2 linked regions of the Loktanella sp. M215 genome follow. The protein of the gene in region 1 interacts with the protein of each later gene in a pairwise test. Links are inferred from orthologs where the notes say so. Each region holds a gene or a part of one and is shown on either strand. Other genes may lie near its edges.

What was found.
Region 2: the proteins of def (region 1) and GLR48_RS18590 interact in binary tests that used the Escherichia coli proteins (3 or more experiments, as listed by UniProt). The link is inferred for Loktanella sp. M215 from one-to-one orthologs.

What each region holds. Positions count from the first base shown.
Region 1 is NZ_WMEA01000001.1:326-4,447, reverse strand. Bases 1-2,823 are described here. They hold def (peptide deformylase), read left to right. Parts: upstream 1-1,062; coding sequence 1,063-1,584; downstream 1,585-2,823. Other genes in these bases: trpA (tryptophan synthase subunit alpha), read right to left, coding at 2,622-2,823; def (peptide deformylase), read left to right, coding at 2,039-2,530; def (peptide deformylase), read left to right, coding at 1,581-2,039; GLR48_RS00035 (MalY/PatB family protein), read right to left, coding at 1-949. Outside these bases: more of trpA, read right to left, coding at 2,824-3,413; GLR48_RS00010 (hypothetical protein), read left to right, coding at 3,514-3,699. UniProt on the Escherichia coli protein: Removes the formyl group from the N-terminal Met of newly synthesized proteins. Requires at least a dipeptide for an efficient rate of reaction. N-terminal L-methionine is a prerequisite for activity but the enzyme has broad specificity at other positions.
Region 2 is NZ_WMEA01000001.1:3,782,762-3,790,095, reverse strand. What follows is about bases 1,623-4,408. They hold GLR48_RS18590 (aspartate-semialdehyde dehydrogenase), read left to right. Parts: upstream 1,623-2,397; coding sequence 2,398-3,420; downstream 3,421-4,408. Other genes in these bases: GLR48_RS18580 (hypothetical protein), read left to right, coding at 4,178-4,321; GLR48_RS18585 (hypothetical protein), read left to right, coding at 3,468-3,989; GLR48_RS18595 (MFS transporter), read left to right, coding at 1,623-2,335. Outside these bases: GLR48_RS18600 (Coenzyme F420 hydrogenase/dehydrogenase, beta subunit C-terminal domain), read right to left, coding at 1-989; more of GLR48_RS18595, read left to right, coding at 1,169-1,622; GLR48_RS18575 (TAXI family TRAP transporter solute-binding subunit), read left to right, coding at 4,498-5,454; GLR48_RS18570 (TRAP transporter permease), read left to right, coding at 5,533-7,334.

The DNA.
Region 1 (4,122 bases):
GCGGCATGGCGTGGACGCCGGGGATCGCGTTCACGCCCGCCTCGAACAGGCGGCGGTTGTCGTCGAGGTAGGCGCAGAGGTCGTCGACCCATGCCGCACCCTGCGCCGAATAGGCGGCGGTCGTCATGTGCAGGCCGAAGCTGTTGGGCGAGGTGCCCAGTGCGTGCATCCGGGCGGCAAAGGGGGCGCGCAGGGCAGGGTCCGGGATGATGACGTTGCCGGTGTGCGAGCCCGCGATGTTGAAGGTCTTGGTGGCCGCCGTCATCATCACGAGGCGGTCGGCGATCCCGTCGATGCTGGCCATCGGGATATGGGTCTGGCCGGGCATCAGCAGGTCGTGGTGGATCTCGTCGCTGACCAGCACGAGGTCGTGGCGTTTGGCGAAGGCCGCGACCTGCTGCAGTTCTGCCCGCGACCAGACGCGGCCGCCGGGGTTGTGGGGCGAGCAGAGGATGACCATCCGCTCGGTCCCGGTCATCTGGGTGTCGTAGGTGTCGAAGTCCATCTCGTAACGGCCATCTGCGTTGACCAGTTCGCAGGACCGGACTTCCCGCCCGGCCGCTTTGATGACGCGGGCGAAGGCGTGGTAGACCGGGGTAAACAGGACGACGGCGTCGCCCGGGGCGGTGTAGGCGTCGACGCAGAGACCGGTGCCGTTGACGAGGCCGTGGGTGGTGAAGATGGCGTCCGCCTCGACCTGCCAGCCGTGGCGGGTCTGCATCCACCAGCGGATCGCGTCGGTGTAGGGTGTTGGGTTGCCGAAGTAGCCGTAGACGCCGTGGTCGCGCATGTTCTGTACCGCGTCCTGAATCACGTCGGGGGCGCGGAATTCCATGTCGGCGACCCACATCGGGATACCGTCCTCGGGGCTGACGCCGTAGGCGGACTGCATCCCGTCCCACTTGACGCAGTGGGTGTTGCGGCGGTTCACGGGGGCATCGAAACTCATCTGGGGGACCTGCTGGCTGGGAACGGCGCGACCCTAGCAGGACAGGTGCGGGTGCCAAGGCGAAAATTGCGGGGTGTCTTGGCAAGCGGCGGGACAGGGGCTAGATCGGGGGCATGACAATACGCCCCATCCTGATCCATCCCGATCCCCGCCTGAAAAAGGTCACGGACCCCGTCGGCGCCGTCACGGCAGAGTTGCGGACGCTGGCCGACGACATGCTGGAGACGATGTACAACGCGCCCGGCATCGGTCTGGCCGCCCCACAGGTCGGCGTGATGAGCCGCGTGCTGGTGATGGACTGCGTCAAGGACGAGACGCAGCCCGCGCGCCCCATGGTCCTGCTGAACCCGCAAGTGACCTGGGTCAGCGAGGCGCTGAGCACCTATGAGGAAGGGTGTTTGTCGATCCCCGAGCAATATGCGGACGTGGAGCGCCCGGCGGAGGTCGAGGTGCGCTGGATGGATCTGGAGGGCGCCACGCAGACCGAGCGGTTCAGCGGGTTGTGGGCGACCTGCGTGCAGCACGAGATCGACCATCTGGATGGCAAGCTGTTCATCGACTACCTCAAGCCGCTGCGGCGGCAGATGATCACGCGCAAGATGCAGAAGCTGAAGCGCGAAAGGGCGCGGGCGTGACGCGGCCCATTCTGACCGTGCCGCACGACGCCCTGCGGGCCATCTGCGCGCCTGTGACACACTTTGATGCAGCGCTCGCGGCGCTGACCGAAGAGATGTTTGCCGCGATGTATGCGGCCCCCGGGCGCGGGTTGGCCGCACCGCAGATCGGCGTTCTGTCCCGCGTCTTTGTCATGGATGCGACCTGGAAGACGGGTGATCATACGCCGCGCGTGTTCATCAACGCCGAGATCCTGACGGCGGACCCGGCGCTGGTGGTGAACGAGGAAGCCTGCCTGTCGATCCCGCAGCAGACCGTCGCCGTGCCGCGCCCGCGGGCCGTGCGGCTGCGCTGGCAGGACTTGCAAGGCGGGGTGCACGAGGGCGACTTTGACGGGACGGATGCGGTGATCGTGCAGCATGAACGGGACCATCTGGATGGTATCCTTTGCACCGATTACGTGGACCTTCCGTGATGCGGACGGTCGTGCCTTGGCCGCATCCGGTGCTGCGGACACCCGCCGCCGATGTGGCCGAGATCACTGACGAGATCCGCGCGCTGTGGTCCGACATGATCGCGGTGATGGAGGCGATGCCGGGGGTGGGGCTTGCCGCCGTGCAGCTGGGCGTGCCGTTGCGGCTGGCGGTGGTCGACGCCAGCACGGCACGCGGTCAGGCGGTGCGCATGGCCAATCCCGAAATCCTGCACGCCAGCGTGGAATTCCGTGACCATGAGGAAGCGAGCCCCTGTCTGCCGGGGGTGAGCGCCATGGTGAAGCGGCCCCGGGCGGTGACGGTGCGGTTCATGGACGAGGCCAGTGCCACGGTCGAGCGCGATTTCGTCGGCCTCTGGGCCGTCAGCGTGCAGCACCAGATCGACCATCTGGCGGGGCAGATGTATTTCGACCGACTGACGAAGCTGAAGCGCGACATGCTGCTGAAGCGGGCCGCAAAACGGCGCGGCTAGCCGGTTTTTCGACGAAAAACCGGCTGTGGGGGCGCTGCCCCCGGTGCTGCGCACCTCCCCCGGAGTATTTTGGAAAAAGCGAGGATATCGCTCAGGCGCTGTGGCAGCCGTCGGCCAGTGTTTTGACGAAGGCGAGGACGTCGGCGACGGATTCTCCGGCCCCGATCTTTTCCACGATGGCGGATCCCACGACGGCGCCGTCGGCGACCTCAGCGATGGCATGGGCGGCCTCCGGCGTCTTGATCCCGAAGCCCACGATGACGGGCAGGTCCGTGTGGGACTTGATGCGCGCGACTTCGGGGGCGACGTCGGCGGTCTGGGCGCTGGCGGTGCCGGTGATACCGGTGACCGAGACGTAGTAGAGGAAGCCCGAGGTGTTCGTGAGCACCTTGGGCAGGCGCTTGTCGTCCGTCGTCGGCGTGGCGAGGCGGATGAAGTTCAGGCCGGCGGCCTGCGCGGGCAGGCAGAGTTCCTCGTCCTCTTCGGGGGGCAGGTCGACGATGATGAGGCCGTCGATCCCGGCGGCCTTGGCCTGTTCGAGGAACAGCGGCACGCCGCGGGAATAGATCGGGTTGTAGTACCCCATCAGGACGATCGGCGTGGTGTCGTCGGTTTCGCGCAAGGACCGCGCGATGGCGAGTGTCTTGTCCAGCGTCATGTGACCCGCGAGGGCGCGCTGGCCCGCCAGCTGGATCGTCGTGCCGTCGGCCATCGGGTCGGTGAAGGGCAGGCCCAGTTCGATGATGTCGACGCCGGCGGCGGGCAGGCCTTTCACGATGGCGAGGCTCGTGTCGTAGGTCGGATCGCCCGCCATCACGTAGGCGACGAAGGCCTTCTGGCCGCGGGCGTTCAGGTCTGCGAATTTGGCGTCGATACGGGACATGGCGCAATCTTTCATGGGTCGTGGCGTTTCTGGGCGATGGACCGCGCAAATGCAATGGGGCTGGAATTGAAATACCGCCGGTCACGCCCATATCAGGGGCATGAATTACATCCTTGCCCTGCTGCTCCCGCCTCTGTCGATCCTATTCGCAGGTCGTCCCATCGTGGCCATCATCACCTTCCTGATCTGGATTCCGGCGATCCTGCTGAGCGGCGGTCTGACCCACCCGATGTTCGTGATCCTGGCCTGGATCCTGATCTACGAGGGTCGCAACCGCACGGCCTAGGGGCCTGCTGTCTCGGTTTTGGAACAGGCGCCGATCCTGTCTTGACGCGCCTGACTGTTAGGGCCGTGCGGCAGACGCCGGCGTCGCACGTGAACGCGGCTTTGCGGGGGGCCGCGACGAACGGCCAGGTCCGGGCTGGACGTCTGGCGTTTGATTGCGAAAATCGCGCCGGGATGGCCTGGAACGGGCCGCGGCCAAAGCGTTTGGCTTGCACGGGCGGGGCGCCGGGGCTATGGCCGGGCGGTATTCAGTCAGGAGATGCGTCATGGGCTTCAAGATGGGGATCGTCGGGCTGCCGAACGTCGGCAAGTCGACGCTGTTCAATGCGCTGACGCGCACGGCCGCGGCACAGGCCGCGAACTTTCCGTTCTGCACGATCGAGCCGAACGTGGGCGACGTGGCGGTGCCCGATGCGCGGCTGGA
Region 2 (7,334 bases), 3.8 Mb from region 1 along the record:
CTTCGCAGCGGCAGACCGCCGGCCGCCAGCCGCGTGTTCGCGATGAAGCCCTTGACCGGACCCGCCCGCTTGCCGCGCGAGTCCACCGGCGCCAGCGCGATCCGGTCGCCGAGGGCCGCCAGCATCTCGGCCCCGCGGTCGTTGCGCACGATCAGCCACTGATCGCCCATCCCGGCCATGTAGCCCACGGTGATGTCCGCCAGCCGGTTGGTATAGTCGACGCAGGTCCGGCAGGTCAGCGGAAAGAAATCGCCCGGCAGGTCTGACAGCGGCAGTTGCAGGAACGGGATCAGACGGCGGTTGCCATCGGCAAAGCGCAATTCGACATGATAATCCGCGCGGAATTCCAGATAGGTGACCGTCTCTGGCGCATCGGTCAGACGCGCGAGGAAGCCGTGGAAGTTGGCAGTCGTCGTGTTGTCGGAACAGGGCGTTCCGATGACATAGATCCGCTCGAACCCCAGATCGGCCTCGAGCTTGCGCAGGGCGTAGATCTGGCAGGGAATGCCGATGACGGCGATGCGCCGGTGTCCCGCCGCGGCTGCCGGTTCGAGCAGCGCCAGCAAGGGGGCGTAGCCCATCCGCATGCCGCGCGCGTGCTGCATCTGGTCGGGCGTGGTCAGGATCGCAGGGCGGGGCGCCCAGGAATCCGTTGCATCCGGCACCATGGCCAGCACCGCGTCGACGACGCCCCGGCGCAGCAGATCGGCGGCCAGACCGGTCGTGATCCCGGTCCACTGGGCGCCTGCGGCGGGGGGCGTCATGCGCGCGCGGTACATGGCCTGATAGACGCCAAAGAAGCCCTCGTCGTCCGTCTGGCCAGCAGCGCGCCCGTGAACCCGTGCCTCGGTTCCGGGGTAGTCCGGCTTGATGAACTGGCAGGCCTGCCCACAGGCCGCCGGGTTGGTCATCCGGCTGACACCGCAATCGGTGCAAAGCCCGCGGGGGGCGGCGTCGGCGAAGCGGGGCAGGGTGGGCGCATCGGTCATGATCGCGACCTTACCGGGTCGCGTGGCACTGTCCAGTTCAGTTGACATACCCGCCCACCGCGGCCCCCCTTCTTCTGGTCAAAAATACTTCGGGGTCCGGGGCGGCGCCCCGGCAACCGCGCCACCTCTTGCACCCTCCGCACCCCCATGCCACCACATCGCAAGAGGAGCTTTCGCACATGACCAAAGGCCTGATCGTCCTCGCCCTGTCCTACGCCCTGTCGCAATTCTACCGCGCGTTCCTACCGGTGCTGTCTCCGGTGCTGAAGGCGGACCTCGGTGCGACGCCGGAAAACCTCGCCACCGCCTCCAGCGTCTGGTTTCTGGTCTTCGCCGCCATGCAGATCCCGGTGGGTGCCGCGCTGGACCGGTTCGGGCCGCGCTGGACGGCGGCGAGCCTTTTTGCCGTGGGCGGCGGTGGCGGCGCGCTGGCCTTCGCGCTGGCGCAGTCGCCGGTGCATATTACATGGGCGATGGTGCTGCTTGGCGTAGGCTGCTCTCCGGTCTTGATGGCCAGCTACTACATCTTTGCACGGCAGTATTCGGCGTCGATGTTCGCCACGCTGGCGACGGCGATGATCGGCCTGGGCAGCCTTGGCAACATCGCGGGCGCCTCGCCGCTGGCGTGGAGCGTTGCGGCCTTTGGCTGGCGACCCAGTGTACTTGCGCTGGCGGCCCTGTCGCTCGCCGTCGCACTGGCGATTGCAGTGCTGGTGCGCGATCCGGAGCGTTTGCCCGTGACGACGCGCGGGTCGGTCATCGACCTGCTGCGCATCCCGGCGCTCTGGCCGATCTTCGCGATGATGTTCGTGAACTACGCGCCCGCGGCGGGGATCCGGGGCCTGTGGGCCGGACCCTTCGCCGCAGAGGTGTACGGCGCCGATACCCTGACCATCGGCCGCGTCACGCTGGTCATGGGACTTGCGATGATCGTCGGCAACTTTGCCTACGGCCCGATGGACCGGCTGTTCGGCACCCGCAAGTGGGTCGTGATCGTGGGCAATACCGCGGCCTTGGCCGCGCTAGTCCTGCTGGCGTTGCAGCCTGCAGCGGGCCTTGTCCGCAGCACGGCGCTGCTGGCGGTGCTTGGCGCGGGGGCCGCGGCCTACGGTTTGATCATCGCCCATGCGCGGGCGTTCTTTCCGCCGCATCTGACGGGGCGGGGGGTCACGCTGATGAACCTCTTCGGGGTGGGCGGTGTCGGCGTCATGCAATACGCCACCGGGCCGATCTATCGCGCCGGTGCCACGCCAACGCAGTCCTTTACCCTGCTGTTCACGGCCTTCGCGGCGCTGCTGGCGGCGGGCCTGCTGATCTACCTCTTCGCGCGGGACCGCACGGACTGACCCCCTTTCCCTTTGGGCAGATGGGGCGTAAGACCCTGCGGTCTCAACAAGGAGCCTGACAGATGGGTTACAGAATCGTCGTCGTCGGCGCCACGGGCAACGTGGGCCACGAAATGCTGAACATTCTGGCGGAACGCGAGTTTCCGGTGGATGAGATTGCCGCACTCGCCAGCCGCAAGTCGCTGGGGACCGAAGTCAGCTTTGGCGACCGCACCCTGAAGACCACCGATCTGGACACCTTCGATTTCACCGGCTGGGACATGGCGCTGTTCGCCGTAGGCTCTGACGCGACCAAGAAATACGCCCCCAAGGCCGCCGCCGCCGGCTGCGTCGTGATCGACAACTCGTCGCTTTATCGCTACGACGCCGACGTCCCGCTGATCGTGCCCGAGGTCAACCCGCAGGACGTCCACGGCTACGCCAAGAAGAACATCATCGCGAACCCGAACTGTTCGACCGCTCAAATGGTCGTGGCGCTGAAGCCGCTGCACGACCGCGCCACGATCAAGCGCGTCGTCGTCAGCACCTACCAGTCCGTGTCCGGTGCGGGCAAGGAAGGCATGGACGAGCTGTGGGACCAGACGAAATCCATCTACAACCCGACGGATTCCAAGCCACCCACGAAGTTCACCAAGCAGATCGCCTTCAACGTGATCCCGCATATCGACGTGTTCCTCGATAGCGGCGAGACCAAGGAAGAATGGAAGATGGTCGCCGAGACCAAGAAGATCCTCGATCCCAAGATCAAGGTCACGGCCACCTGCGTCCGCGTGCCGGTCTTCGTCGGTCATTCGGAGTCGATCAACATCGAGTTCGAGAACCCGCTGGACGCCGACGAGGCGCGCGACATCCTGCGCGAATCCCCCGGCATCATGGTGATCGACAAGCGCGAGGACGGCGGCTACGTCACGCCGATCGAATGCGTCGGCGATTATGCGACCTTCATCAGCCGTATCCGCGACGACAGTACGGTCGAGAACGGCATCAACCTGTGGTGCGTGTCCGACAACCTGCGCAAGGGCGCTGCCCTGAACGCCGTGCAGATCGCCGAACTGCTGGGCCGCGAAGTGCTCAAGAAGGGCTGATGAGCCCTCTGGGCCGGTCGCGGCATCCTTGCTGCGACCGGCGTCTGATGATCATCCGTGACTGCTGCGCTGAGGTGATTGAAAACCGGAGCTATGGACGGCGCTTGCCGCAGGTCGGCGTGTGTGACGATCCAGAGACCCAGCACGTCAAAGTCCGGCAGCACGTGGATCAGGTCGGGGCTGCAGCTTGCCGGCCGTACATGACACACGCCGACGCCGATGCGTCGCGCCGACTGCTGTGGCGCAATGCAGACGCCGTGGTTTGCAGATCAAGCAAAGAGCTCGCCCGAAGCTGCCTCTGCTGCGGATCTCGATCAAAGCCGATCAGCATGCCTGAAGCGATGACCTCGGTCATGTCGCGGGCAGGTCTTGGCGGTCGACCCAGAATTGACGGCCAGCTATGCCCTTGGCGCGCGATGGGGGGCGTGATCTACAACATCGGTCCGGTCTACACCGTCCCGGCTTTAATCCTTGCCGTCGGCGTCGCCACAGGCATCCCCCGGATTGTCGTCCTTGCCATCGTTTCGTTTGCCCAATCGGGTTCGACCAAACGGTGGGTTTCGGGTTGAAACGGCGGATCGGCTTCGGGACGACGACCTTGGCAGGACGCGACGGCGCGCCAATCGGCTTCTGACGGGGGGCCGCGGCACCCCTGTCGCAGACGGAAACCCGGTCGCGATGCAGCGACCTGAAACTTTTTTGTGTCGGGCACCGTACTTTAGTTTGTGTGGGGGCGCACAATGAGAAGGTCACTGCCATGACGTTTGCCATTCGCATCATCCGCTCCGCACTCGGGACCAGATCGGAGACCGCGCGCCTGACGCCGAACTCCAGCAGTCCCGTCACGCGCTCCGAAATGATGGCGCTTTTCGGTGATATCCTCGACACGCGCGGTCATTGATCGCACCGTCCGACAGCGCGATCCTGCGACCCGCGTCGACCGGGTATGCCATGACCGGTGCCGTCAAGCCGGAGAAAATCCCCCTGACAGCCCGCATTCCCTTGCAAACCGGCGGCTCAATGATTGAAACTGGCTGCGACGGCCCTCGGGCCTTCGATATTTCTGGGAGGAAAACCATGATCAATCTGAAATCCGCATTGCGGGGCTGCGCGGTTGCGTCCGCACTTGTCGCCGCGCCCTTCGCCGCATCGGCGCAGGAGTTCATCAATGTACTGACCGGTGGCACATCGGGCGTCTATTATCCGCTGGGTGCCGGTCTGGCCAATATCTACGGCGAAAAGATCGAGGGCGTCCGTACGCAGGTCCAGTCCACCAAGGCCAGCGTCGAGAACCTGAACCTGCTGCAGGACGGGCGTGGAGAGTTGGGCTTTGCACTGGGCGATGCGGTCGCCGCCGCCTGGGAAGGCAACGCCGACGCCGGTTTTCCGCAGAAGCTGGACAAGCTGCGCGGCATCGCCGCGATCTATCCGAACTACATCCAGATCGTGGCCAGCGCCGATAGCGGCATCGCCGATTTCGAGAGCCTGAAGGGCAAGAGCCTGTCGGTCGGCGCGCCTGCATCCGGCACGGAACTGAACGCCCGCGCGATCTTTGGCGCCATGAGCATGAGCTACGAGGATCTGGGCAAGGTCGAATACCTGCCCTTCGCGGAATCCGTTGAGCTGATCAAGAACCGCCAGCTGGATGCCACGCTGCAATCCGCAGGCCTTGGTGTCGCCTCGATCCGTGACCTTGCGTCGTCGCAGCCGATCACCGTGGTCGCTGTCCCGGCTTCGGTCGCGGAAACGCTGGGCGCGCCCTACATCGCCGCCACGATCCCCGCCGGCACCTATGACGGCCAGACCGAGGATGTGCCGACCGTCGCCGTGTCGAACTTCCTCGTCACCAGTGACGCGGTCAGCGACGAGATCGCATACCAGATGACCAAGCAGCTGTTCGAGAACCTGGACACGCTGGTGGCATCGCATCAGGCGGCCAGCCAGATCGACATCGCCAACGCGCTGGAAGGCATGCCGATCCCGCTGCACCCGGGCGCAGAGCGGTATTACCGCGAGCAAGGCATCATCAAGTAAGCACCTGACGGGTGCCAGAGGGGCGTGCCGTCGCGGCGCGCCCCGTTGCCGTTTCATTTCCTGACGAAAGCTGCGCGCATGTCCGATACGCTTACTCCGCCAGAGCCGCAGGAGGGCCACGAGGTCAACTTTGGCGATGACGCCATGGGCCGACTGCTGTTCTGGATTGCGGTTGCTTTCTCGGTCTTTCAGATCGTCACCGCCGCCCATATCGTCGACATGGCCAGCCAGATCACACGTGCGGTCCATGTCGGATTTCTGACACTTCTGGCCTTTCCCTTAGTGGCATACGGGCGAAACCTGTCGGTTTCGTTCAAGGCATTGGCGTGGGCGTTCGCGCTCGCTGGGGTCGCCGTGGCACTTTATCAATGGTGGGAATACCAGCCGCTGATCATGCGCGCAGGGCGACCGCTGACGCAGGACATCGTCGTCGGGGTCATCGCCCTGATTGTCGTGTTTGCCGCGGCCTGGACGATGATGGGCTTTGCCCTGCCGCTGATCGCGGGCATGTTCCTTGGCTACTGTCTGTTCGGGGAATACCTGCCGTCGCCGCTGAACCATCGCGGCTACAGCTTCAGCCAGGTCATCGACCACATGGCCTTCGGGACCGAAGGCATTTACGGTATTCCGACATACGTATCAAGCACTTATATCTTCCTCTTCATCCTGTTCGGGTCGTTTCTGGAACGCGCGGGCATGATCCGGCTGTTCACCGACGTCGCGATGGGCCTTTTCGGCCACCGGCAGGGGGGCGCTGCCAAGGTCGCCGTCGTGTCGTCGGGCCTGATGGGCACGATCTCGGGCTCTGGGGTGGCGAACGTCGTGACGACGGGGCAGTTCACCATCCCGCTGATGAAGAAGTTCGGCTATCGCCCCGCCTTTGCCGGCGGGGTCGAGGCGACGGCATCGATGGGTGGGCAGATCATGCCGCCGGTGATGGGGGCCGTCGCCTTCATCATGGCCGAAACGCTGGACGTGCCTTACGTCGAGGTTGTGAAGGCTGCACTGATCCCGGCGATCCTCTACTTCGCCTCGGCCTTCTGGATGGTGCATCTGGAGGCGGGGCGCTACGGCCTGCGCGGCCTGAACCGGGACGAACTGCCGTCAGCGCGCAAGGCAATCAAGGAAAACTGGATGCTGCTGGTCCCACTGGGGGTGCTGGTCTACCTCCTGTTCGGGGGATACACGCCGCTGTTTGCGGGCACCATTGGGCTGGGGCTGACGGTCTTGCTGATCCTTGGCGGGTCTGCGGTCCTGAATCTGGCCCCGGGTGTTATGCGCATCATCTTCTGGCTGTGCCTCGGCCTTGTTGCCGCCGGTTTCCTGCAATTTGGCATCAACGTCCTGATCGCGGCACTGGTGGCGCTGATCGTCTGGTGCGCTCTGACCAGGGGCGGGCGAGAGACGCTGATCCTGTGCCGGGATTCGCTGGCAGAGGGTGCCAAGACAGCGCTGCCCGTCGGTGTGGCCTGCGCGCTGGTCGGCATCATCATCGGGACCATGACCCTGACGGGCGCGGCCAATACGTTTGGCCAGTTCATCGTGGCCGTGGGCCAGAACAGCCTGCTGCTGAGCCTGATCCTGACGATGTTCACCTGCATCCTTCTGGGTATGGGGATCCCGACGATCCCCAACTACATCATCACGTCCTCCATCGCCGGTCCCGCGCTGCTGGCGCTGGGGGTGCCGCTGATCGTCAGCCACATGTTCGTCTTCTACTTCGGCATCCTCGCGGATCTGACGCCACCCGTGGCGCTGGCCTGCTTTGCCGCAGCGCCCATCGCCAAGGAAAGCGGGCTGAAGATCAGCATTGAGGCGATCAAGGTCGCCGCCGCCGGCTTCGTCATTCCGTTCATGGCGGTCTACACGCCCGCCCTGAT